One region of the uncultured Romboutsia sp. genome, then DNA from elsewhere that is predicted to be linked to it. Evidence: riboswitches for the same ligand, from Rfam matches in the RefSeq annotation. Region 1 holds a riboswitch; the other holds the start of a gene.
The links. Region 1 has a riboswitch for FMN ahead of ribD (bifunctional diaminohydroxyphosphoribosylaminopyrimidine deaminase/5-amino-6-(5-phosphoribosylamino)uracil reductase RibD). Riboswitches for the same ligand answer to the same signal wherever they lie in the genome.
Positions count from the first base shown of each region.

Region 2: another riboswitch for FMN. It lies ahead of Q5F54_RS00965 (ECF transporter S component); the one in region 1 lies ahead of ribD (bifunctional diaminohydroxyphosphoribosylaminopyrimidine deaminase/5-amino-6-(5-phosphoribosylamino)uracil reductase RibD).

Region 1 covers NZ_CATXCO010000040.1:1,057-7,471, forward strand. The annotation lists gene ribE (6,7-dimethyl-8-ribityllumazine synthase) at 177-638, opposite strand; gene Q5F54_RS04665 (bifunctional 3,4-dihydroxy-2-butanone-4-phosphate synthase/GTP cyclohydrolase II) at 688-1,884, opposite strand; gene Q5F54_RS04670 (riboflavin synthase) at 1,901-2,557, opposite strand; gene ribD (bifunctional diaminohydroxyphosphoribosylaminopyrimidine deaminase/5-amino-6-(5-phosphoribosylamino)uracil reductase RibD) at 2,558-3,658, opposite strand; FMN riboswitch at 3,965-4,080, opposite strand; gene Q5F54_RS04680 (aldo/keto reductase) at 4,462-5,298, opposite strand; gene Q5F54_RS04685 (hypothetical protein) at 5,513-5,812, shown strand; gene Q5F54_RS04690 (SpoIVB peptidase S55 domain-containing protein) at 5,932-6,415, shown strand, end outside.
Region 2 covers NZ_CATXCO010000005.1:882-22,086, forward strand. The annotation lists gene Q5F54_RS00910 (SH3 domain-containing C40 family peptidase) at 1-304, opposite strand, end outside; gene Q5F54_RS00915 (DUF362 domain-containing protein) at 1,261-1,431, shown strand; gene Q5F54_RS00920 (redox-sensing transcriptional repressor Rex) at 1,487-2,116, opposite strand; gene Q5F54_RS00925 (ABC-F family ATP-binding cassette domain-containing protein) at 2,241-4,154, shown strand; gene Q5F54_RS00930 (MATE family efflux transporter) at 4,287-5,663, shown strand; gene Q5F54_RS00935 (hypothetical protein) at 5,790-6,122, opposite strand; gene Q5F54_RS00940 (YtxH domain-containing protein) at 6,124-6,492, opposite strand; gene tsaD (tRNA (adenosine(37)-N6)-threonylcarbamoyltransferase complex transferase subunit TsaD) at 6,706-7,722, opposite strand; gene rimI (ribosomal protein S18-alanine N-acetyltransferase) at 7,725-8,180, opposite strand; gene tsaB (tRNA (adenosine(37)-N6)-threonylcarbamoyltransferase complex dimerization subunit type 1 TsaB) at 8,170-8,886, opposite strand; gene tsaE (tRNA (adenosine(37)-N6)-threonylcarbamoyltransferase complex ATPase subunit type 1 TsaE) at 8,886-9,338, opposite strand; gene Q5F54_RS00965 (ECF transporter S component) at 9,975-10,592, opposite strand; FMN riboswitch at 10,725-10,843, opposite strand; gene Q5F54_RS00970 (amidohydrolase) at 11,013-12,170, opposite strand; gene Q5F54_RS00975 (Tex family protein) at 12,191-14,332, opposite strand; one part of gene prfB (peptide chain release factor 2) at 14,406-15,455, opposite strand; one part of gene prfB (peptide chain release factor 2) at 15,457-15,519, opposite strand; gene secA (preprotein translocase subunit SecA) at 15,535-18,204, opposite strand; gene raiA (ribosome hibernation-promoting factor, HPF/YfiA family) at 18,341-18,889, opposite strand; gene Q5F54_RS00995 (ComF family protein) at 19,504-20,280, opposite strand; gene Q5F54_RS01000 (ATP-dependent RecD-like DNA helicase) at 20,283-21,205, opposite strand, start outside.

The DNA of each region.
Region 1 (6,415 bases):
GTAGATTTGTATATATTATTAGTTGTTTATTTATTTTATTTTTTTAAGTTTTCCTTTTTCCCTACTAGGAAATTTAGTAAATAATATCTTTCATTTTTTCAATAAAAATAGGAGCATATGCTCCTATACATTTAGTTCGTAATAGATTAATATTGTTCATCAAACTTATCATCACATTAAAACTGCTTTAGTAAATTGGCCATTTCTATGGCAGTTACTGCAGCATCATAACCTTTATTTCCAGCTTTTGTTCCAGCTCTTTCTATAGCCTGTTCAATTGTATCTGTAGTTAGTACCCCAAATATTACAGGTTTCTCTGTAGATAATGAAACAGATGCTATTCCCTTTGAAGCTTCTGCACATACATAATCAAAGTGAGGTGTTGATCCTTTAATAACGGCACCTAAACATATTACAGCATCATATTTATCATTTTGAGCCATCTTCTTTGCTATTAATGGTAATTCAAAAGCACCTGGTACCCAAGCTATTTCAATATTATTCTCATCTACTCCATGTCTCTTTAGTCCATCTAATGCGCCTTCTAATAACTTTGAAACTATAAAATTGTTAAATCTCCCTACTACAATACCAATCTTAAGACCTTGTGCTACTAAATTTCCTTCTATCATTTTCATTTTTACTTCCTCCAGTTTTTGTTTATATTATTTTAAAATTAATTAATTTCTAATAATTAAGCATATGCTGTAATTTTTCTTGTTTTGTTTTTAAATAAAATTCGTTTTTCTCGTTATGATTCATTTGAATTGGAACTCTATCAACAACTTCAATTCCATAACCACTTAATCCATTAAGCTTCCTAGGATTATTTGTCATAAGCTTTAATTTTTCAACACCTAAGTCATTAAATATTTGTGCAGCAATTCCATAATCCCTCATATCTGCAGGAAAACCTAACATAATATTTGCCTCTACAGTATCATATCCTTGATCTTGAAGAGCATATGCCTTTAGCTTATTAATAAGCCCTATTCCTCTTCCTTCTTGTCTCATATATAGAAGTATTCCTCTTCCTTCTTCACTTATTTTTCTCATGGCTGCCTCATATTGTTCTCCACAGTCACATCTTTTAGAACCTAATGCATCTCCTGTTAAACATTCAGAATGAAGCCTTGCTAATACTGATTTTCCATCACTAATATCACCTTTAACTAAAGCTACATGATGTTCTCCATTTAGCTTATTTACAAAACCATACATTCTAAAATCACCGTATTTTGTCGGCATATTAATTTCAACAACTCTTTCTACCAGCTTTTCCTTTGTTCTTCTATATGCTACTAAATCAGCAATAGTAATTATCTTAAGATGATGTTCCTTTGCAAATTCAATCAATTCTGGTGTTCTAGCCATAGTTCCATCTTTACTCATAATTTCACATATAACTCCCGCTGGCTTTAATCCTGCAAGTTTTGGTAAATCTACAGCAGCTTCAGTATGTCCAACTCGCTTTAAAACACCTCCTGATTTAGCTATAAGTGGAAATATATGTCCTGGTCTTCTAAATTCATTGGAATCATTAGATTCTAAGACCTTTTTTATAGTTAACGCTCTTTCATAAGCTGATATTCCTGTAGTTGTATCAATATGATCAATAGAAACAGTAAAAGCTGTACCATGATTATCTGTATTATTCTTCACCATAGGATGTAGATTTAATTCTTTAGCTTTATTCTCTTCTATTGGCATGCAAATTAGACCTCTACCGTGGGTAGCCATAAAGTTTATTGATTCAGCATTAGCGTATTCTGCCGCCATTAACAAGTCTCCTTCATTTTCTCTATCTTCATCATCAATAACTATAATTATTTTACCTGCTTTAATATCCTCTAAAGCTTCTTCAATACTATTAAATTTAAACATTTCTCTTTCTCCTCCCTTACAAAAAACCATTACTTCTTAGAAACTCTTCATTTAATGAACATTTACTATCATCTTTTTTATTTCCTTCTAATCCCAAAAGCTTTTCCACATATTTCCCTATTAAATCACATTCAAGATTTACAGTATCTCCTATCTTCTTACTTATCAATGTTGTTTCACTTGCTGTATGAGGAATGATCGAAACTTTAAAGCAACTATCATCTACATAAGCCACTGTTAAGCTTATTCCATCTATAGTGATAGAACCTTTATGTACTACATATTTTAATATATCCGTAGAAGCATCTACAGTAACCCATATAGCATTATCTTCTTTTACAAAAGATATAATTTTCCCTGTGCCATCTATATGTCCACTTACTATATGCCCACCTAATCTACTTTGAATGCTTAAGGCCCTCTCAAGATTTACCTTGCTTCCAATATTAAGTTTCCCTAGATTACTTTTTCTTAATGTCTCTGCCATAATATCAGCCTCAAATTTATTTTCATATATATTAGTTACAGTAAGACAAACTCCATTTGTGGAAATACTGTCTCCTATATGTATATCATTTAGAACTATATTTGCCTTAATTACTAGTTTTGATGATTTTTCACCCTTTTTAATTCCTTCTATTAAACCTATTTCTTCAATTATCCCAGTAAACACTTAAGACTCATCTCCTTCTATATAACCTTGAAGTAAAATATCTTTTCCAATAATTGATGTGGATAGCTCTCTTACCTTAAAAGCATCTTTAAGATGGCTAATACCACTCCCTCCTACAGGAGTTTTAGATTTCATTCCACCTATTATTTTAGGAGCTATATAAACTAAAATTTTATCAACAATTCCACTTTCTAAGGCTGAGTAATTTAATGTTGATCCACCTTCTAAAAGAATGCTGTCTATATTTTGATTTCCTAATTTATGCATTAAGTCTTTTAAATCTACCTTTTCATTTTTAGATTTAGTTTCTATTACTATTATCCCTAAGTCTTTTAGTTTATGAATTTTCTCTTTTCTAGCTTTTTCAGTAGTTGCTATTATTGTTTTAAATTTCTTAGCAGTTTGTAATATTTTAGAGTCATATGGGATTCTTAGGTTGCTATCTACAACTATTCTAATTGGATTTCTTCCATTTGGAATTCTACAAGTAAGCTCTGGATTATCAATAATAACTGTATCTATCCCAATCATTATTGCTGTTAATTCATTTCTCAATATATGAACATTTTCTCTTGCTTCTTTGTCTGTAATCCATTTTGATTCTCCTGAAGTAGTAGATATTTTACCGTCTAATGACATTGCAGTTTTTAATACAACAAAAGGTTTCTTTTTTGTAATGTATTTAATAAATACTTCATTTAATTTTTTACATTTATCTTCTAGTATTCCTACAGTTACATCAATTCCTGCTTCTTGTAATTTTTTAACACCCTTTCCTGATACCAAAGGATTGGGATCAACCATGCCAATGACAACCCTTTTAATTCTATTTTCAATTATTTGGTCTACACATGGTGGTGTCTTCCCATAATGCGAACATGGCTCTAAAGTTACATACATGGTAGACCCTTCTATTAATTCTGTTTCTGCATCTTTAAATGCATTTATTTCTGCATGAGCTTTACCATAGCTTTCATGATACCCTTTACCTATTATTTTCCCATCATTTACAATAACTGCACCAACTAATGGGTTAGGATTCACTTTGCCAGCTCCCTTTCTTGCTAAATGTAATGCAACATCCATATAATACTTATCCAACTTTTATCCTCCTAATTTTAATACACTTAATAAAATTCGGACATATACAAAGAAAGCCCTAAGTATTAATATACTCAGGGCTAAATATACATATTTTGCTATTTAAACTTTATATACTTTTCAGAATAAACAACAAACTAAGTATCATACAAAATAATTCAAATAATATTCACTATACAAATTAGTAATTATTTATATTCACAATACAAATTATCATATAAAAAGCTCTGAAATATATAAAATATTTCAGAGCATAAGTAACACTAATAAAGAATAGCCATATAATTTCACTATATCTTGCATTTATTTTATCTTCTTCCATCCAGACTTTACTGTCGGCCTCGGAATTTCACCGAATCATGCCATATAGGCTCGCGGGCTTTACCGCCGGTAGGGAATTTCACCCTACCCTGAAGATTTATTAAGTTTTAATTATATTATATAAGTTTAATAATTTTATGTCAATATGAATAAAAAAGTTCTGATTCAATGTATCCTATTTTATCTTTTGCTAATATTTAGTTGTAATTTTAACTTATACACTATTTTACATTAAATCATACTATATTATTCTATTTTAAATCTTTATTTATGGTACAATTCTAAGCATCACAAATAAAGATGTAAGTTAGTTAATTAAATTCTAATATATATAGTAAATTCAGTGAATAATTTATAACAATTAAGACCTTTATTATACTTATAACATTAACTAAATACTTGTATCTAAAGTATTTTATCAATTTTTACTTTTCTAAATATATTGATATTACTTTAATACACAGATTTTAAAGCATTATAGTTTATCTTACTTCTTCATATATAGTATTTAATGGTGGTGTTGTTACTGACATATCATCCCCTTCATCTAATGAATCTATTGCTTTCATATCTTCACTAGAAATTTCAAAATCAAATATGTCCATATTCTCTTTTATTCTGTTTTCATTTGATGACTTTGGTATAGGTATAACTCCTTTTTGCATATGCCATCTTAGTACTATTTGTACTATTGATTTTTTATATTTTTGTGATAAATCAATCATTAAGTCATTAGATAGTACTCTTCCTCTACTTATAGGGCTCCATGCAACTACTTTAATATTATTATCTTTGCAGTAGTTAATAATATTATTTTTAGTACTAAAAGGATGAATCTCTACTTGATTTACCATTGGCATTATTTTTGCAGTTTTCTTTAATTCTTCTAAATGCTCAACTTTAAAGTTACATACTCCTATAGCTTTTACCTTTCCTGTCTCATATAAATGTTCAAAGGCTCTCCAAGTTTCAGCATTTAATTTATTTGGCCAATGTATTAAATATAAATCTATGTAATCTACTTGTAGGTTATTTAATGATTTATTAAAAGCCTCGATAGTATTATCATAACCATGATCATCATTCCAAAGTTTAGTTACTATAAATATATCTTTTCTATCTATATCACTTTCTTTTATACCATTACCTATACCTACTTCATTGTTATAAAATGAAGCAGTATCTATCATTTTATATCCTAAATTTAAAGCATTTTTTATTATTTTAGCTGTTTCTTCATCATCCCCTGATTTATATGTACCAAATCCTATTGATGGTATTTTTACTCCATTACTTAATAACATAAATTTTTCAACCATAAAATATTTCTCCCTTTATATTTTTAAAATATATTCTTATTACATTTTACCATATATTTCAAATTACTTTTATATATTATTTTAGCTTATTAGTATTATAAGTTTAATAATCACATATATATTTATAGTTCGATTTATTTTTATAAATTTGGTAAATACTCTTTCTAGGACAATTATTTTAATATTTAAGTTTAATAATTTGGAGGTAATAAAAATGATGCGACTATTACATAAATATGTTGATATACAAAAAGACTTTTTTATTGATTTATCAAAAAAATTTAAAGAAAATAAAATTGAAATTAGCAGTTGTGATTTAGAAAGATTAAAAACATATATAAGAATACCTACTGAATCAAATCGAGTTGCATTTGTAAATATATTAGAAAAGTATATTTTTACTTATAATATTAATGTCAATGATTTTAATATAAGTCAATATTTACTAGTTGAAAGCAGTAATGAATTTCAACAAAATGCTAATATATTCTTATCTGACTACTTAGAAAGATAATATATTTGTTTTTAAATATTAAATTGGTATTTTGTAAAAGTCATTATATCCCAATATATTTTATGTAACTTTAAGCAAAACTATAAATAAATTATAATGCTAAAAAAGGAGTTGATTGAATGAGTGACAGAAAACTTAGCATTTTAAAGAAAGTTCTTTCAACCACATTAATAATGATTTTACTAGGTTCATCTTTTGTATTTTGTGATGAAAAGCCAGTATCTAAAAATACAAAACTTATGCCCTCTGGTGAAGTTGTTGAATTAGGTGTAAAGCTAAAATATCCTATAGTAACAAGTAAGCTAAATCGTAATAAAACCTTAAAAGAATCAGATATATTATTGTCTATAGAATTAAACGGTGAAGAAATCACTCCTAATCGTAAAAATATAGAAAAAACTATGAAGGTTGAAAATTTACCTTTAAAAGCTACTTGTTATAGAAATGGAAAAGTTAAATCAATGGATATAACATCTGATGATCTTAGAGATTTTGAATTTGGTTACTATTCATTTTATCTAGGAACTGTAACAGCAATTGATTCTAAGGGTAATTTTATAGGGTTATCTCATAATTTAAAAGATGAACAAATGCCTTTTGATG
Region 2 (21,205 bases), on a different contig from region 1:
CTAACCATCCTTCTCCATCTTCTAAAGAAACTTTAACCCATTCTCCTTGAGTTCCTATAACTTTAAATTCATCTCCTGTATAAGCAACAGTTTTAACATCTCCACTATTTCTTATCTTTACAGCAACTCCATCTTTAACAACTGCTGTTTTATATGTAGTTTCTTGGTATTCTCCTAAATCTAAAGTTCTATCTGAATTTTTATCATTTTCGTTATTGTTTTCTACTTGATCTGCGTTTGCTACTGTATTCATTGATAATGCCATTACTGATGCAAACATTGGTACTAATATTTTTCTCTTCATAATATTTCTCCCTCCAAAAATTAACCATAAATAATATCCTTATGTGTTATTTTTATAGGTGCTATTATCATTTAGGATAAAATACTAATACACAAGACTTTTGTAAATTTTTAATATGTAACATTTTTTGTAACTTTTTTGTAATCTATCTTTTTAATTTCTATAGTATTCTTATATTAACAAATTAACTGACTATTTTTAATAATAATTTTTAAATTTACATCTTGTATAAATATAATATTTGTAATTAATTAAATTAATTATTTTATCCAATGTATCACCTAAAAATACATTCTTTAATTAATATTATATATCAATTATGCCTATAAGTAAAGATATTTATGGGTCTCAAGTCATTTAATAACATAAATTCCACATTTATGTGTTTTTTTATGTCGAAAATTAATTCATTTTAAAATATAAAATACTCCTTAATATTATAAACTAATTTTAAAAACTTTCTAAAAAACTTTAAGTTTTTTTAACTGTATCTGTTAAATATCGTTCATATACATAATATATATATTTTTTTAATCAATTATATAAATATAGCATCCTTTACATTTTGGAAAATATGCTATTTGTTAACAAATCAAGAATAACTAAATAATCATTATTTTATTGATTTAAGTTTTGACTTATACTTCTTATGTATAAATTATAGTAAATAAGTAAATTAAATTTTCAATTTCTTAGATATAATAATTATTAAGCTCCATCATTATATTAACCCACATTTAGATTAATGCTGCTAACCTTACGGGTCTATATTTGTTAGAGTTTTATTATTGTAAAATTTAACTAGCACAATGAGTTATTTATAATAATTTTTATTAATTTAATGAAATACCAACGCTATAATAATAAATAGCTTTCATACATTCAACAAATTAATTGTAAACAAATATTTTTTTTGCTATAATTATATTAAATTTATGATAAGGGGGGATTTTACAATGGCTTACATGATAAACGATGCTTGTATAAGCTGTGGTGCTTGCGAAGCTGAATGTCCAGTTGAATGTATATCTTCAGGAGATGACAAATACGTTATAGATGCAAACACTTGTATAGAATGTGGTTCTTGTGCAGGAGTTTGTCCAGTTGACGCTCCTCAACCAGAGTAATAAAAATAAAAAGCTATCTTAGATGTATATTTATACATAAAGATAGCTTTTTTATTTATTCATTTTCTTTCATTAAGTATGATAATGTAAATAAACTCTCTGTTAGATTTACATTTTCTACTATCACACCTTTAGGAACATCTAAATCTATAGGTGCAAAATTCCAAATACCTTTTACTCCTACATTTACTAATCTATCAACAACATCTTGTGCTCCATTTTTAGGTATACATAATATTGCTATATCAATATTATCCTCTTCAACAAAAGATTCTAAATTTTCTGAGTCTAATACTTCAAAGTCCCTTATTTTTAGTCCGATCATTCTAGGGTTTGCATCAAATAGTGCTTTAATTTCAAATCCTGATTTTCTAAATCCAGCATAGTTAGCTATAGCTTGACCAAGATTTCCAGCTCCTATAAGTACTGCATTGTATATTTTGTTAAGACCTAATATATTTCCAATCTCATTATGTAAGGCTTCTACATTATATCCATATCCTTGTTGCCCAAAGCCTCCAAAATTATTTAAATCTTGTCTTATTTGAGATGCTGTGAATCCTATTATATCACTTAATTCTTTAGAAGATATTCTTTGAACATCTTTATCTAATAAATCACCTAAGTATCTATGGTATTTAGGTAATCTTCTTATTACTGCCATAGATATGTTTTTTTCTGCCATATTGTCACCTCCCGATAGTTAATTTTTAACATTTTTTTTATGTTTCCCAAACAAAAAATATATATCCTTGATTATATTATACCAAAACATTATAATTTTAGGTAGTTTAAGGAGGTAGAAATTTATGATTGTTTTGTCATGTAATAACTTAAATAAAAGTTTTGGAATAGATTCTATATTAGAAAACGTAAATTTCACAGTAAATGAGTACGATAAAATCGGTATAATTGGAGTTAATGGTACGGGAAAAACTACTCTATTTAAAATAATTTCTGGAATATATGGTTATGATAGCGGAGATATATATACTTCTAAAGATTGTGAAATTGGCTATTTAGAGCAAAATACAAATTTCTATTCTGAAAATACAATCCTTGAAGAAGCTCTTGAAGTTTTCAAAGATGTAATAGAAATGGAAAAATACCTAAGGGATTTAGAACACAAAATTTCTGAAGAAAGCTCAAATACAAACTCTACCACTCTAGAAAAGCTTATGAATGAGTATTCTAATAAATTAGAGGCATTTTCTGATATGAATGGGTACGGATATAAATCAGAAGCAAAGGGTGTCTTAAAAGGATTAGGTTTTAGCGATGAAGATATGGATAAACCTATTAGTATTCTTTCTGGAGGGGAAAAAACTAGAGTTTTATTAGGTAAACTTCTTTTAAAGAAACCTACTTTACTTTTATTAGATGAGCCTACTAACCACCTTGATTCGGAAGCTATAGAATGGTTAGAAGTTTTCTTAAAGCAATATAAAGGGACTGTAATATTAATTTCCCATGATAGATATTTCTTAGATCAAGTTGTAAATAGAATTTTCGAAATTCATAATAAAAAATTAAAAACTTACAATGGTAATTATTCTGATTTTATTAAAGCTTCAGCTATAGAAAAAGAACTAGAGTTAAAGAAGTTTGAAGATCAACAAAAGGATATAAAGAAACAAGAAGAATCAATAGAAAGACTTAAAGCTTTCGGTCGAGAAAAACATTTAAAGAGAGCTAGAAGTAAAGAAAAAGCTTTAGCAAAAGTTGATGTATTAGATAAACCTGAGGCTTATAGAAAAAAAGCTAAAATAGAGTTTAACCCTTCTGTTACTAGTGGAAATGATGTTCTACAATTAAGAGATATATCTATGGGGTATGGAGAAAGAATTTTATTTAAAGATCTTAATTTAGATATATACCGAGGAGAAAAGGTTGCTCTTATCGGTGCTAATGGTATTGGAAAATCAACTTTATTTAAGATAATTATGAATGAGATTACTCCTTTATCTGGAGACATAAAGTTCGGAACTAATGTTAACGTATCTTATTTCCACCAAGAGCAAAAAACACTTAATCTAGATAATACTATTATTGATGAAATTTGGGAAGATAACAAACAATTAACTCAAACATCTTTAAGAACTATGCTTGGTGCATTTTTATTTGAAGGTGAAGAAGTATTTAAAAAGATATCAACTTTAAGTGGTGGAGAGCGAGCTAGAGTAGCTATACTTAAGCTTATATTATCTAATGCAAACTTATTATTGCTAGACGAACCTACAAACCACTTAGATATAGATTCTAAAGAAGTTCTTGAAGAAGCCCTATCTAGTTATACAGGAACTATATTTACAATCTCTCATGATAGATATTTCTTAAATACTGTTGTTGATAAAGTATTGGTTTTAGATGAAAATGGAATTACTGAATATCTTGGAAATTATGATTACTATATAGAAAAGAAAAAACAAATTCAAGAAATGAATACAGTTGAAGTAATAGAAGAAAAAACAAAAACTCAACTTAAAGAAGAAAAAAGAAAAGAAAGAGAACAAAGAGAAGCTGAGAAAAAAAATAGAGTTAAACGACAAAATATAGAAAAAGAAATAGAAGAAACTGAAGCTAAGATAGAAGAGATGGATGTTCTTTTATGCCAAGAAGAAGTTTACTCTAATCCTGAAAAATCTAAAGATGTTAGCCTGCAAAAAGCTAGTCTAGAAGAAAAATTATCAGCTCTTTACGAAGAATGGGAGTCCCTAATGTAGTAAAAAGAATCTCAGAATAATATTAAATTATTGTTCCGAGATTCTTTTTTAATTATAGTCTTTATATAGTTACATAAAACCATTATTATGTTATGATTTATATCATAAAAATTTATATAAAGAGGTGACGAAATGGAAGGATTATTTACATTAAGTGATAATAATAAAAAGTTTTATAAATTACTTATTTCCTTATGTATTCCCATAATAATACAACAACTTATATCTACATCTGTAAATATAATAGATACAGTTATGATAAGTAGTTTAGGCGAAACTTCTGTAGCCTCAATAGGGGTTGCTAATCAATATTTCTTTTTATTTAACATGGCATTATCAGGTATTGTTGGAGGGTCTGGAGTATTTATCTCTCAATTCTATGGAAAAAATGATAGAATTAATATAAAAAAGACTACTAGCTTTACTACTTTATTATCTGTTGGACTTAGTGCCATATTTGTGCTTTTAGCTACTCTGTTTCCAACTAATATTATAAATATTTTCTCTAAAGACCCTGAAGTCATTAAATTATGTAGAGAATATTTTAGTATAATAGTATTTTGTTATCCACTTATAGCTATTAGTACTGTATTTAGTATGGGTTCTAGAAGTGTTAGAAACCCAAAGCTTGGTATGATATGTAGTTCTATAGCTTTAATAGTTAATATCATATTAAACTATTGTTTAATATTTGGTAATTTAGGTTTACCATCTTTAGGTGTTAAGGGTGCAGCCTTAGCTACTGTAATAGCTAGAATCGTAGAATTTACTCTAATAATTAGCTATGTATACTTTATAAAAAAGGATTATATATTAAAATTCAATTTAAAAGACTTTAAACTTATAGACAAAGATTTTATAAATACCTTTATATCAAAAACTTTACCTGTATTTATAAATGATACTACATGGGCAATTGGTACAATTCTATATTCTGTAGCTTATTCACAAGCAGGTACTTCAGCAATAGCTGCTAGCCAAATAGCTACAAGTACAGGTAATTTCTTTATTATAACTTCTGTGTGCATCGGTATTGGTGCATCTATTATGTTAGGTAATGAACTAGGCGCCGATAGAATAGATACTGCTATAACTTATGCTAAAAATTTCTCTAGATTAGTAGTTATAGTAGGACTAATTTGCGGTGGATTATTAATATTAAATATTCCTATATTATTAAAGATGTTTAGTGTATCAAGTGATTTAGCTCCTGATATGACAAAGATATTCTTTATAATGGGTGTAATGTTAGCTTTAAGAGCCTTTAATACTCTTATTGTAATAGGTATATTAAGAAGTGGTGGAGATACAAAATATTCTTTATACCTAGAGTTAGGATGTATGTGGTTAGCTTCTATACCTCTTACTTTCTTAGCTGCTATTAAAGGTGCCCCTATATATATTCTAGTTCTTCTTAGCTATTCTGAAGAAATTGTTAAATTTATATTCGGTGTACCAAGGGCATTATCTAAAAAATGGGCTAATAATATAGTTAAAGAAATGAATTAAAATATTAAATAAAACCTATACGGTAAAATTATATAAATTTACTGTATAGGTTTTATAATTCTTATTTAATCTACTAATTATATTTTTACGATATCTTTAAAATTAATCTTAAATATATTTCAATTTTTATTTTCCAAATATACTTTTAAGAATATTAAGTATTTCTGTCACTACTTCAATATTTGATTTCATATTTTCTTTAGTCACAATAAAATCTGCTGTAACATCAGTTGCTACCTCAGTTATATCCTTCATATTTTCACTAACATCATTGAAATTAGATATTACTTCTGGTAATTTTAATAACGAATTTCTTATATTATTTTTATTATCTATTACTAATTCATTAGAATTTTTAATAAGTTTATTTAAATTAGATAAAGTTATTATTATGTATATCAGAGCTATGCAGCCTAATGTAGCTAGTATAAAATATATTATCTTTAAATCTATGTACATTTTAAGCCTCTGTATTTTCTTCAGCTACTTCAGTATTTTCTATTAGTTGTAATGGCTCTATTTCAACTATCTCGTTTTCACTTTTCTCATTTTTTCTTTTCGCTAAATACTCTTTTATTTTATCTTTAGACTCTTTTACCTTAAATTTAGTATCTTCTATATTTTCATTTATTTTATTTTTTACTTGATTTGATTTTTCTTTTACATCTTCTATAGTTTCTTTTCCTGATTTAGGTGCTATTAATACACCTGCAATTGTTCCTACTACAGCTCCTGTTGCCACACCTGCAGTTGCTATAGCTATTTTTTTGTTTTTATCTTTTTTTATTTGTCTATTTCTTTTTTCTTCTATTTTTTGTAATAAACTCATATATTCTTCCTCCTAATTTGTTTTTATATAATTATACTATTTTTAAAAGTAAAATAATACATTTTTCTACATATTTTGACATTTAATTATAGTAACGTAGATTTATTATATTGGAATTTAATATAATAAAAAAAACTAGACGAAATATGTATATTTTCATCTAGCTTTTAATGTATGAGTATTATAACTTTTTATAAAATCTAATATATAAGTTTATTTTTGTCCTATTCTTAAATTTGGAACCGCATTTAAACTCATATCATCTCTTCTTCCATTAATGTAACTATAATATCCTGCACAACCTATCATTGCTGCATTATCTGTACATAAAACTGGAGATGGATATTTTATATCTATATTATTTTCTTTTCCTAATTCAGTAAGTTTATCTCTAAGTGCTGAATTACATGCAACTCCACCAGCAAGTGTTATAGTATTATATCCTTTTTCCTTCGCTGCTTTTATAGCTTTTTGAGATAATACTTCAACAACTGCTTCTTGGAAAGATGCACAAACATCTTCAACAACTATTTCTTCATTTTTCATTTTCTTAGCATTTAAGTAATTTAAAACTGCTGATTTTAATCCACTAAAACTAAAATCATATCCTTCATCTAAGTATGCTCTTGGGAAGTCTATTGCATTTTTATTACCTTCTTTAGCTAATCTATCTACTATCGGTCCACCTGGATATCCAAGTCCCATAGCTCTAGCTATTTTATCAAATGCTTCTCCTGATGCATCATCTCTTGTTCTTCCTAGTATTTCATACTCTCCGTAATCTTTAACCTCTACTAAATGAGTATGACCTCCAGATACTATTAAAGTTATAAATGGTGGTTTTAAATCTTTATGTTCTATATAGTTTGCGCTTACATGACCTTCTATATGGTTAACTCCTACTAAAGGCTTATTTAAGGTAAATGCAAGTGCTTTTGCATGTGATAATCCAACTAATAATGCACCAACAAGTCCTGGTCCATAAGTTACTGCTATATGATCTATATCATTTAATTCTATATTAGCTTTATCTAAAGCTTCTTGTAATACAACATCTATATTTTCTATATGTTTTCTTGATGCAACCTCTGGTACTACTCCTCCAAATTTCTTATGTAAATCAACTTGAGTATTTATTATATTTGATAAAACTTCTCTACCATTTTTTAAAACTGCAACAGATGTTTCATCACAGCTACTTTCTACAGCTAATGTTATTATGTCTTTCATATTTACACCACCTTTATATCATTCCACATTATCATGGCATCTTCTTTGTTATCACTATAATATTCTTTTCTAATTCCAGCTAGCTTAAATCCATATTTTTTATAAAGATTTTGTGCCACTATATTAGAAACTCTAACTTCTAATGTCATTGATACTATATTATTTTCTCTACAAAGCTCTACTAAAGCTTGTACTAATTTATCTCCGATTTTTCTTCCTCTATAATCACTATGAACTGCTACATTTGTAATATGACCTTCATCCATTACAAACCATATACCAACATATCCAACAACTTTCCCATCTAATTTAGCTACTAAATATCTTGCAACCTCATTATTTAATTCTTTTTTAAATGCATCTTTAGACCAATGATGTTCAAAACAATTTTTTTCAACTTCAAAAACTCCATCAATATCTTTAGATGTCATTTGCTCTATCACTATATTATTTTCCATCATTTAACCTCTTCATTTTTTCATCATATTGAACTTCTGCTTGAGATTTTCTTATATATAATGGGTTTATGCTATAGCAATCATAAACATCTATATTGTTATTGTATTTTTCTATAGCTATTGAGCATAAGCTACTAGCCTTGCTTACATTGTGAGATGGTGCTGGTACATGTATATTAGCTATATCTTTAATTTTATCTTCGTATTTATATACAGCTTCTCCAACTATAATCCATTCTTCATTAGTGTTTTTTAATTCTTCTATAAGTTCATCTATTTCAACTACATCTACACCTTTTAACTCAACTAACTTATTATTTTCAAATTTATATTGACCCATATAAACTTGAGTTCTTTGCGCATCTAATATAGAACATATCTTTTTATCACATAAATTCATATTTCCTGCTAATAACTCTACTGAATTTACTCCTACTATAGGTAGATTATTTACATGTGCTATGGCTTTAGCAGTAGCCATAGCTATTCTTAATCCTGTAAATGATCCTGGACCTTCACATACTGCTATTAAATCTATTTCATTTATATTTAAATCACTTATATTTAGCATATTCTCTATCATTGGCATAAGCTTTTGAGAATGTGTTTTTTTAGTATTTATTGTATATTCACATATTAACTTATTATCTTCTATAACTGCTACACTTGTAGCCAGTGAAGATGTATCTATACCTAAAACCTTCATTATTTTGTCAACTCCTCAACTATTTTTTCGTATTTTTCTCCAACTGGATTTAATATCATTTCTCTTGACATATCTTTATATTTTAACTCTATGTGTAAATATTCATCTGGAAGTATATCTTCTATTAAGTTTGCCCATTCTATGATGCATACACCTTCACCATTTATATACTCTTCATACCCTATATCATACATTTCATCACTACTACCAATTCTATATACATCAAAATGATATAAAGGCATTTTTCCTTCATATTCATTCACTATTGTAAATGTCGGGCTTGTTATATAATCATCTACTTCTAATGCTTTAGCAAGACTTTGAGTCATAGTAGTTTTTCCTGCTCCTAAATCTCCAATTAAGCATATTACACTTCCCGGTGTAAGTAAATTTCCTAATTTATATCCAATTTCTTTAGTTTTATTTTCATCTTCTAAATATATTTTAACCATTATTTTCATCTCCATTAAATTACGAGTCTTCTTTAATATAATTATCAACTAGATATTATTATAGTATAACATTTTATTATTATAAAGTATTTCTAATTTATGTTCATCTTGTTGTTGACTTTTTGATATAAGTTGACTACTATTTAATTAAGAATATAAGCTAAATAAAACCATGAAGGTTTTTAAAGATATTGATATGTCTTTAAAAGCCTTTTTTTATTTTCTCTATATTCCTAACCCCTTTTTAAATAAATTTTTATGCCTATAGTATATCTATGGGCTATTTCTTTTTTAAAATTATCTTGAGCTACGTATCATTTAGAAACTTTATTTATCCAATAATATATACTTTCTTCTGTTAATTATATACTTCTAAAAATTTTTATTAAACTATGTATATAATTCCACTTATGTGACCATACTTAAGATACAAGGGATATTTACTCCCCCAAATTAAAATATTCCTTATTCCCCCTAAAGCACTTACTATCGGAAAGTAAGTGCTTTTTAATTTATAATAACTAATATGAAATTTATCTTTCTTAAGCTATTTTATCGGCGCAATACCTCATATTACTAACAGCATATACTTGTAATAAAAAATACCAAGTACTTATAAAAGCACTTGGTATTTTATTACTTAACTCTATTTAAAACTTTTTCTGTTTTCTTGTACATCGGTAATGTTAATAGAGAGATTAACCCAGACTTTAATATATTAAATGGAGCTATCATCCATATTACAAAACTCATTTTACTATCTATAACTGGGTTTATAGCTGCACCCATTGCAACTACGGTTTCTATTGGCCATCCTATTGTTTCATAAAAAGGTAATATTATAAAGTAATTAGATATACATCCTACTATAGTCATTATTACCATTCCACTTATAAGACCTATAACTACTCCTGATAACTCTCTTTTTTTAGAGTATATATATGAAACTGTAAAAACAAAAGATCCACCTATTAAAAAGTTAGCAAATTCTCCTACTCCACCTGTAGTTGACATACCTGTTACAAATTGAAGTAAATTTTTAAGAAGTGCTATAGTAACACCTGCCATAGGCCCTAGTGCTACACCTCCTAATAATGCTGTTAAATCTGATATATCTATTTTTAGAAAATCTGGAAATAACATTGGTAATGGAATTGATATAAACATAAGTATATATCCAATTGCTGAAAGTATTGATATCTTTACAAGTTTTGATGTTGATAAAAATTTAGTTTTTTTCATAGTTTGTTGCATTTTGTACTCCTCCTAATTTTAATTCATTAGGGAAAAATAAAAGCTCGAAGAGATTCTTCTTCGAGCTTATTTTTTGAGTACAAGTTATATAATATGCATAAAAATACATATAAATGTCTATACAAAAAATTAACTTTTCTTCTCTCATCCAGACTATACTGTCGGCTTTGGAATTTCACCAAATCATGCTACATAAGTAGCTCGCGGGCTGTACCGCCGGTAGGGAATTGCACCCTGCCCCGAAGATCTTTCTTGCTATTTAATTTTCCTTATATCTATATATTAATAAAATAGTTCAGAATTTTCAATAAAAATTTTAATTAAATTAATCTATATATCAGCAAAACATTTTATATAATCAAATTATATACTTTATCTCACTTTAAGTAAAATTTTAATAAAGCATCTATAGCTTAAAATTTATTTTTCATATACAATTTTTCCATCTATTATAGTAACTAATACATTACTTTGTAATTCAAATGGATCATTATCCCATATAACTATATCTGCATCTTTACCAACTTCTATAGACCCAACTCTTTCATCTATACCTAGGGTTTTAGCAGGATTTATAGTTATTGCTTCTAATGCTTTTTCTTTTTTCATTCCATGCTTTACAGCTATCCCTGCACATATAGGTAAGTATTGTACTGGTATTACTGGATGATCGGTCATTAAAGATACTTGTAATCCTTCATTTGAAAGAATCCCTGGAGTATCGAAAGTTAAGTTTCTTAACTCTATTTTAGATCTTTCTGATAAAGATGGCCCAACAATTACTGGATACCCTTCTTCTGCAAGTTCATCAGCTATCAAATGTCCTTCTGTACAGTGATCTAATGTAAGTTTTATATCAAATTCTTTTGCTATTCTTATAGCTGTAAACATATCATCAGCTCTATGTGCATGAACTTTAAAAGGTATCTCGCCTCTTAAAACAGGTAATAAACTTTCCATTTTCATATCATATTCTGGCTTATCATGATCTTCATGTTCCATATATAATTCAATTTGCTCTAAGTACTCTTCAGCTTTCTTTAAATGCTCTCTTAAAAGAGCTGCTATTGCCATTCTTGTTTGTGGCATTTTTTCATCTCTACCATAGCAAGATTTTGGATTTTCTCCAAAAGCTATTTTTGAGGCAACAGGGTTTTTTATAACCATTTTATCTATTCTTTTTCCATATGTTTTTATAGCTATACATTCTCCACCCATTACATTTGCACTTCCAGGTGTTGTGCATACCGATGTAATTCCACCTTCTCTAGCTTCTTTAAATGTATTATCCATAGGATTTATACCATCTATAGGATTAAGATGAGGTGTTATAGGATCTGTTTCTTCATTACCATCAGCACCTTCAAATCCCATACCATCTTCCCATAAACCTAAATGAGTATGTGCATCTATAAATCCCGGAAAAACTAGTTTTCCTTCTGCATCTATTATTTTTGCATCTTGAGGTACTTCTAAATTTTCTCCTATTGCTTTTATTTTTTTATTTTCTACTAAAATATCACCTTTGATAATTCCATTAGTGATTGTATTTATTGTTCCATTTTTTATAAATATCATCTTAATCTCCTCTGCTTTAACTACATTTTCATAGATAAAGCTACTCTCTTTTTATTCATATCAACACCTATAACTTTTACATCAACTATATCTCCTACAGTTACAACTGTCATAGGGTCTTTTACAAATCCTTTACTCATCTCAGATTTGTGCACTAATCCATCATTTTTTATACCTATATCTACAAATGCACCAAAATCAACTACATTTCTTACAGTTCCTTTTAGTATCATACCTTCTGTTATATCTTCTATCTTTAATACATCTGTTCTAAGTATAGGCTTTATTCCTTCTTCTCTAGGGTCTCTTCCTGGCTTTTTAATTTCAGCTATTATATCTTTTAAAGTAACTTCTCCTACTTGAAGTTTACTACTTAGTTCCTTTATACCTATAGCTTCTACTTTAGAATCTATATCTGATATATTTTTATTTTCAACATCAGATAATGAATATCCAAGCATATCTAACATATTTTTACATATATCGTAGCTTTCTGGATGTACACCTGTATTATCTAGAGGATTTTTAGCACCTTCTATTCTCATAAATCCTGCACATTGAGTAAATGCCTGTGGTCCAAGTCTTTTTACTTTCTTAATTTGAGCTCTTGAAGTAAAATCTCCATTTTCTTCTCTATAAGCTACTATGTTTTTAGCTATAGTTTTACTTATACCTGCTATATGCTCTAATAAAGAGTATGACGCTGTATTTAAGTCTACACCAACGCTATTTACGGAATCTTCTACAACTCCGTCTAATACTCCCTCTAATTTCTTTTGGTTTAAGTCGTGTTGATATTGACCTACACCTATACTTTTAGGGTCTATTTTTACAAGTTCAGCTAATGGATCTTGTAGTCTTCTTGCTATAGATATGGCTCCTCTTAAAGATACGTTTATGTCTGGGTGTTCTTCATTTGCAAGCTCTGATGCAGAGTAAACTGATGCACCAGCCTCACTAACTATTATGTATTGAACTTCTCTATCTATTTCTTTTATCATATCTGATACAAACTTTTCTGATTCTCTTGAAGCTGTACCATTTCCTATAGCGATTATATCTATATTGTATTTTTCAATTAATGCTTTTAATTCTTTTTTTGATTCTTCTACTTTATTTTGTGGCTCTGTTGGATAAACAGTTGTAGTATCTAATAATTTACCATTTTTATCAACTACAGCTATCTTACATCCTGTTCTAAATGCAGGGTCAAATCCCATAACAACCTTATCTTTTACTGGTGCTTGAAGTAATAAACTTTTTACATTTTTTCCAAATACACTTATCGCTCTTTCTTGTGCATTTTCAGTAAGAGTATTTCTTATTTCTCTTTCAATTGATGGGAAAATTAATCTCTTGTATGAATCTTCTATTGCACTAACTATTACTTCTTTATTTTTTAAATTCTTATCATTTACATATTCATTTATTATATAGTTTATTACTTTTTCATTATTGATTTCTACTTTTACTTTTAAGAAATCTTCCTTTTCTCCTCTGTTTATTGCTAATACTCTATGTGGTGCTATAGTTTTTACTGACTCACTGTAATCATAATACATATCATAAACTGATTTTTCTTCATTTGAATTTTTTGTTACTATTACACCTTCTCTTAATGCAAGCTCTCTTATATATTTTCTTATTTTAGCATCATCAGAAACTATTTCAGCTATTATATCATTAGCTCCTTTAATAGCATCTTCAACTGAATTTACTTCTTTTTCTGGATTTATATACTTAGATGCTTCTTCATCTATATTAGATATATTTTTATTTAATATATCTAATGCTAGTTGTTCTAATCCTCTTTCTTTTGCTATAGTTGCTCTAGTTCTTTTCTTTTGTTTATATGGCGCATATATATCTTCTACTTCTTGAAGAGTATTCGCCTTTTCTATACTTACTTTTATTTCTGATGTAAGCTTTCCTTGTTCTTCAATTATTCTTATTACATCATCTTTTCTATTTTGAAGATTTCTTAAATATATTAATTTATCATAAAAAGCTCTCAGAGTAACGTCACTCATTTCTCCAGTCATTTCTTTTCTATATCTAGCTATAAAAGGAATAGTATTTCCTTCATCTATAAGTTTTATTGTATTATTTATTTGTTCATCTCTAAGATTAAATTCCTTTTTTAGAATATCATTTATATTCATAAAACCCACTCTTCTTTCGTTTAAATTTATACTTTTAAATAAGGCTTGAGAATTAAATTCTCAAGCCCCTATTTTAACTATTTTTAGACTTATTCATTTTTAAATACTCATTTATAAATAAATCTAAGTTTCCATCCATAACACTATCTACATTTCCAATTTCAGCGTTTGTTCTATGATCTTTTACAAGCTTATATGGTTGGAATACATATGATCTTATTTGGCTTCCCCAAGTTATTTGAGAATACTTTCCTTGTATATCCTCAATTTTCTCTTTTTGTTCAAGCTCTTTTAATTCTATAAGTTTAGCCATAAGCATCTTCATAGCAGTATCTTTATTTTTATGTTGAGATCTTTCATTTTGACACTGTACAACTACACCTGTAGGTATATGAGTTATCCTTACAGCTGAGTCTGTAGTATTTACATGCTGACCTCCTGCTCCAGATGCTCTATAGGTATCTATTTTTAAATCTGCTGGATTTATATCAATATTTATACTATCATCTAATTCTGGTATAACATCTATAGATGCAAAAGATGTATGTCTTTTTCCAGAAGGGTCAAAAGGAGATATCCTAACAATACGATGAACTCCTTTTTCACTTTTTAAGTATCCATAAGCATTAAGCCCTTCTATATGAAGTGTTGCACTTTTAATTCCTGCTTCTGGATCTGATAGTAAATCCAATGTTTTAACTTTATATCCTTTAGCTTCTGCCCATCTTATATACATTCTAAGTAACATTTGAGCCCAATCTTGAGCATCAAGTCCACCTGTTCCTGCATTTATAGATAGTATCGCATTATTCTTGTCATAATCTCCACTTAAAAGAGTTTTTATTCTAACCCTATCAATTTCTTTTTCAAGATTTGATATAGATTTTTCTATTTCTTTTTCTATTGAATCATCACTTTCTTCTAAGCCTATTTCAATTAATACTTCTATCTCTTCTAAAGATTCTTTTAATTGATTGTACTCTTCTACAGTTTCTTTTAAACCTTTGTTTTCTTGTAGCACTTTTTGAGCTAACTCATTATCATTCCAGAAATCTTGATGATTCATTTTCTCTTCATTTTCTTGTATCTTAATTAATAATGAAGCAATGTCAAAGAGAATCCCTCAATTCTTCTATATTTGAAGTCATACACTCCATACTACTTCTATACTCTTGTATATTTAACATTTTGGTCCTCCAAAATTATCTTCCACAACATTTTTTATACTTTTTACCACTTCCACATGGACAGTCATCATTTCTTCCTGTAGTATCTTCTTTTCTAACTGTTTTACTGTTAGCATCTTCATCTACATTAGATGATAAATGGTCAACATCTATAACTTGCTTTCTTTCAACTGGTTCTTCTATAGTTATATTGAATAAGTATTTTATAGTGTCTTCTTTTATATGAGCATTCATTTCATTGAACATATTAAATCCTTCATCAGTATATGCTATTACAGGGTCTTGTTGACCTATTGCACGAAGACCTATACCTTGACGTAATTGATCCATAGCATCTATATGATCTATCCAATGGCTATCAACTGCTTGAAGAAGTACAACTCTTTCCACTTCTCTCATTCTATCTGATCCTATTCTTTCTTCTTTTCCATTGTATATCTTCATAGCTATTTCAAATACTTTTTCTATAACTTGTTCTGTTTTAAGATTTTCTATATCAGAAACTTCTATGCTTCCTCTTGGCATGAATAAATTATACATGTACTCTACAAATCTTTCTGCATCAAATCCATCTTGAGAGTATGACATAACACCTTCTTCTATTAAAGAATGAATCATATTTTCTATTTGCTCTTGTAAGTTTTCACCTTCAAGAACACGTCTTCTTTCAGCATATATTATTTCTCTTTGTTTATTCATAACATCATCATATTGAAGTACGTGCTTTCTTATTCCAAAGTTTCTACCTTCTACTTTCTTTTGAGCGCCTTCTATAGATTTAGTTAACATTTTATGTTCTATAGGCATATCTTCTTCAAGACCTATTTTTTCTACTACACTAGATATTCTTTCACTTCCAAATAATCTCATAAGATCATCTTCTAAAGATATATAGAATCTTGAGCTACCTGGGTCTCCTTGACGACCAGCACGTCCTCTTAACTGATTATCTATTCTTCTAGATTCATGTCTTTCTGTACCTATTATAGCAAGCCCTCCAGCTTTCATAACTTCTTCTTGCTCAGCTTTTGTTTCTTCTTTATATTTTTTATATAATTCTTCGTATTTTTCTCTAGCTGCAAATAACTCTTCGTTACCTTCTCTATCTATACCTTCTAAAGAAGCATCTACTTTATTTATTACACTTTCATCATATCCTAACTTCTTCATTTCTTTTTTAGTTAAGAATGTTGGGTTACCTCCTAGTACTATATCTGTACCACGACCTGCCATATTAGTTGCTATAGTTACAGCACCTAATCTACCAGCTTGAGCTATTATTTCAGCTTCTTTATCATGGTATTTAGCATTTAATACTTCATGCTTTACTCCTCTTCTCTTTAATAATTGAGATATTAATTCAGAGTTTTCTATTGATACAGTACCTACAAGTATCGGTTGCTTATTTTTATGTCTTTCTATTATATCTTCAACAACTGCATTAAATTTACCAACTACATTTTTATAAACTGCATCTGATAAATCTTGTCTTTGTACTGGCTTATTTGTAGGAATTTGAACTACATCCATTTTGTATATAGCTTTAAATTCTTCTTCCTCAGTTTTAGCAGTACCTGTCATTCCTGCAAGTTTATTGTACATTCTGAAATAGTTTTGGAATGTTACAGTAGCTAAAGTTTTAGACTCTCTTTGTATTCTTAATCCTTCTTTAGCTTCTATAGCTTGATGTAATCCTTCTGAATATCTTCTACCAAACATAAGTCTTCCTGTAAATTCATCAACTATTATTATCTCTCCATCTTTTACTACATAATCAACATCTTTTTTCATATTTGTATGAGCCTTTAATGCTTGATTTATATGATGATATAATTCCATATGAGCTATATCTGTTATATTTTCAACATTAAAGTAAACTTCTGCTTTTTGTATACCTGACTCAGTTAACGCAACTGATTTTTGCTTTTCATCAATTTCATAATCATCTGGCTTTAATGTTAATATAAATGTATTAGCATCTGAATATAAATGAGTAGATTTATCTCCAGGTCCAGATATTATAAGTGGTGTTCTTGCTTCATCAACAAGTATTGAGTCAACCTCATCCACTATAGCATAGTTTAATTCTCTTTGAACCATTTGCTCTTTATGAATTACCATATTATCTTTTAAGTAGTCAAATCCATATTCGTTATTTGTTCCGTAAGTTATATCACATTGATATTGTGCACGTCTTGTTTGTGGATCTTGTCCATGAACTATTACCCCAACAGTCATTCCTAAGAACTCATATACTTTTCCCATTTGCTCTTTGTCACGCTTTGCTAAGTAATCATTTACTGTAACAACATGTACACCCTTACTTGTAAGAGCATTTAAATAAACTGGAGCTGTTCCAACTAAAGTTTTACCTTCTCCTGTTTTCATCTCAGCTATTCTACCTTGATGAAGAACTATTCCACCTATAAGTTGAACTCTATAGTGTCTCATTCCTAATACTCTTTTAGAGGCTTCTCTTACAACGGCAAAAGCTTCTGGTAGTATATCATCTAATGTTTCTCCATTTGCCAATCTCTCTTTAAATACATTTGTCATGTCTTTAAGCTCTTTATCTGACATAGATTCAAATTTTGGCTCTAATGAATCTATGCTATCAACTATCTTGTTGAATTTTTTTAGCTCTTTTTTATCTGCCATATTAAATAAATTATCTAAAAAACCCATGTTTAAAATCTCTCCTCGTACATTTATATAATATCTATATATTTTACCATAAAAATACTCTATGTAATATTATTTGCTCAAAAAAAGCTATCGACAATTAAATTTATCAATAGCTCTTATAATTATTTATACTATATTATTCCGATTCTATTAATCCATATCCACCATTTTTACGTCTATATACTATAGATATACCATTTGACTCAGAATTCCTAAACATATAAAAATCATGTTCTGATAAATCCATTTGTAAAACAGCTTCTTCCGGACTCATTGGTTTTACACCAAATTTCTTAGTTCTTTTTATTACTATATCTAAATTATCTTCATTTGAAGAATAATCATTTTCTTCTATATCCTCTATCGCATCAAATCTTATACTTTCATTTGATTGATGTCTATCTTGTAGTCTCTTTTTATATTTTCTTAACTGCTTATTTAATTTGTCATATACAACATCTATAGCTGCATATAAATTTTCCTCTATATCTTCTGCTCTTATTATCGGACCACTTATAGGTATTATTGTAACTTCTACTTTTTGTCTTGCTTTTTTAGCACTCACTGTAACCTTTACATCTGTTGCTGGATGAAGGTAGAAATCCAATCTTCCTAATTTCTCTTCTATGGCATTTTTTATTCCATCTGTTAAATCCATTTGTTTTCCAGATATTATTATATTCATAAGAACATCTCCCTTCAGTTATACCAGTATAAATATTTATACTTTATTTTTATATTCTATATATCTGTTATAAAACCCTTTATTTTATTGTTAGCTTTTATAATTTAATATATTCAACTAAATAAAGATTTATTTAATTTAATAATAACTGTTAACAATGTGGATTATTATCCACTAATATACCTGTTGATAATGTGGATAAAATTGTTAATAAGTCTTACTTTTGTGTATTTCTAGCTATTTTTAACATTATATATATCCACAAATTTCAACTTAAGTTGTTACTAATTTGTGTATTTATGTCAAATTTTATAATATATAATCAAATTTTTTGTAAAAAAAAGCACCTAAAAAGGTACTTTTGAATATTTAGCTGACCTGGTTTTTGACCCCACACTCGCCTACTGGAGGGTTCGCTTGGGTTTGCCGCACTACTAGCTCTCTCGATTTTATACCGGTAGGTCTTACTTCTAAGCCGCACCATGATCATCAACCCCATTTTTAGTGTTGACTTACGTGGATCCCTTTGCCTGCGACTGGCTTGGACTTTCAACCACAGACCTAAATATTACTAACTTATTTTAATATTTTAAATGAATTATGTCAATAGAAAATTATGCCTTAACATAAAATGTATCTGTTCTAGTTAAGAAAGTAGATACAAAAACTTTATTTACTCCATTTATTTTTAAAATCTTTGATATTTCATTAACCGTTGAGCCTGTCGTAAATATATCATCTACAAGCAATACATTTTTATTTTTTAAATCAATTATATTCTCTTTTATCACAAATGCATTTTTTAATTCATTAATTCGCTCTTCTTTACCTAATTTATATAATCTTTTTGTATTATATTTTCTTGATATATTATCTACAGTAGGTATATCTACTATCTTACTTAAATCCATAGCTATCTTTTCAGCTTGATTAAACCCTCTTTGTCTTAATCTTTTTTTATGTAATGGAACAAATAATATATAATCAAATTTAATATTTTCTAAATCTAATTTCTCTTTCATTATAGTTGCAATATATTTACTCAAATAAGTCTTATTATTATATTTTAGTCCAAAAACTATTTTTTTACTAATTTCTGTATATTCTACACAAGATATTACTTTATCAAAGTAAAAACTCTTATTTAAACAATAACTACAACCATCTATACTTTGTTCTTCTAAAGAATAATTAATTATAGGCTTACCGCATTTAATACATCCGTCTAATATAAAATTTATATTACTAAAACAATCCTTGCACATAGAGTATGTAGTATTTTTGCTTATGGAACAATCACATAATATACAACTTATATTTTCAGGGTATAAAAAATCTAAAAATACATTAATTAAATTAGTAATCAAATTCAAAAAAATATTTTGTATCATATTTATTTTATCAATAATCCTTCTTCCCTAAATTTATTTAATTTATACGATAAATTGGAATATCTATCATTAGTTCTATTATTTTTTATCATATATTCTAAATATTTTACATCCCCAACTAGTACAACTAACTTTTTAGCTCTTGTTACAGCTGTGTATAATAAATTTCTACTAAGTAACATTGGTGGAGCCCATGTTATAGGTATAACTACTACTGGAAACTCACTTCCTTGACTTTTATGTATAGTTGTACAAAAGCTATGGTCTAGTTCATCTAATTCATCATATCCATAGGATACGATTTTTACTTGATCGAATAAGACATATATTTTTTTATTCTCTTTATCAATATGATAAATATATCCTATATCCCCGTTGTATATACCTTCACCACTCTCACTTTTATCTTCATTTTCCCATTTTTTAGTATAGTTATTTTTTATTTGCATAACTTTATCGCCAACTCTAAATATACGCTTTTGAAAACTTTCTTCTACTTTAAACTTATGTGGTGGATTTAGATATTTTTGTAATTCATTATTTAAGTTTATTACTCCTAAATCACCTTTTCTCATAGACGAAAGTATTTGTATATCTTTTAGTTTATCTAATTTATAAAACTTTGGAAGCCTCTCACTTACTAACCCTACAATTTCCTCTATAACTTCTTCATTAGTTCCTTTTCTTAAAAAGAAAAAATCTTTACCTTTACTATTTAAAAATAATGGCTCTCCTTTATTTATTTTATGAGCATTCACTACTATCATACTTTCTCTAGCTTGTCTAAATATTTCATTTAATCTAACTACATTTATTACATTTGAATCAATCATATCCTTTAAAACATTTCCTGCACCTACTGATGGTAACTGGTCGCTATCTCCAACTAATATAAGTCTTGTTCCTGGCTTTATCGCTCTAAGTA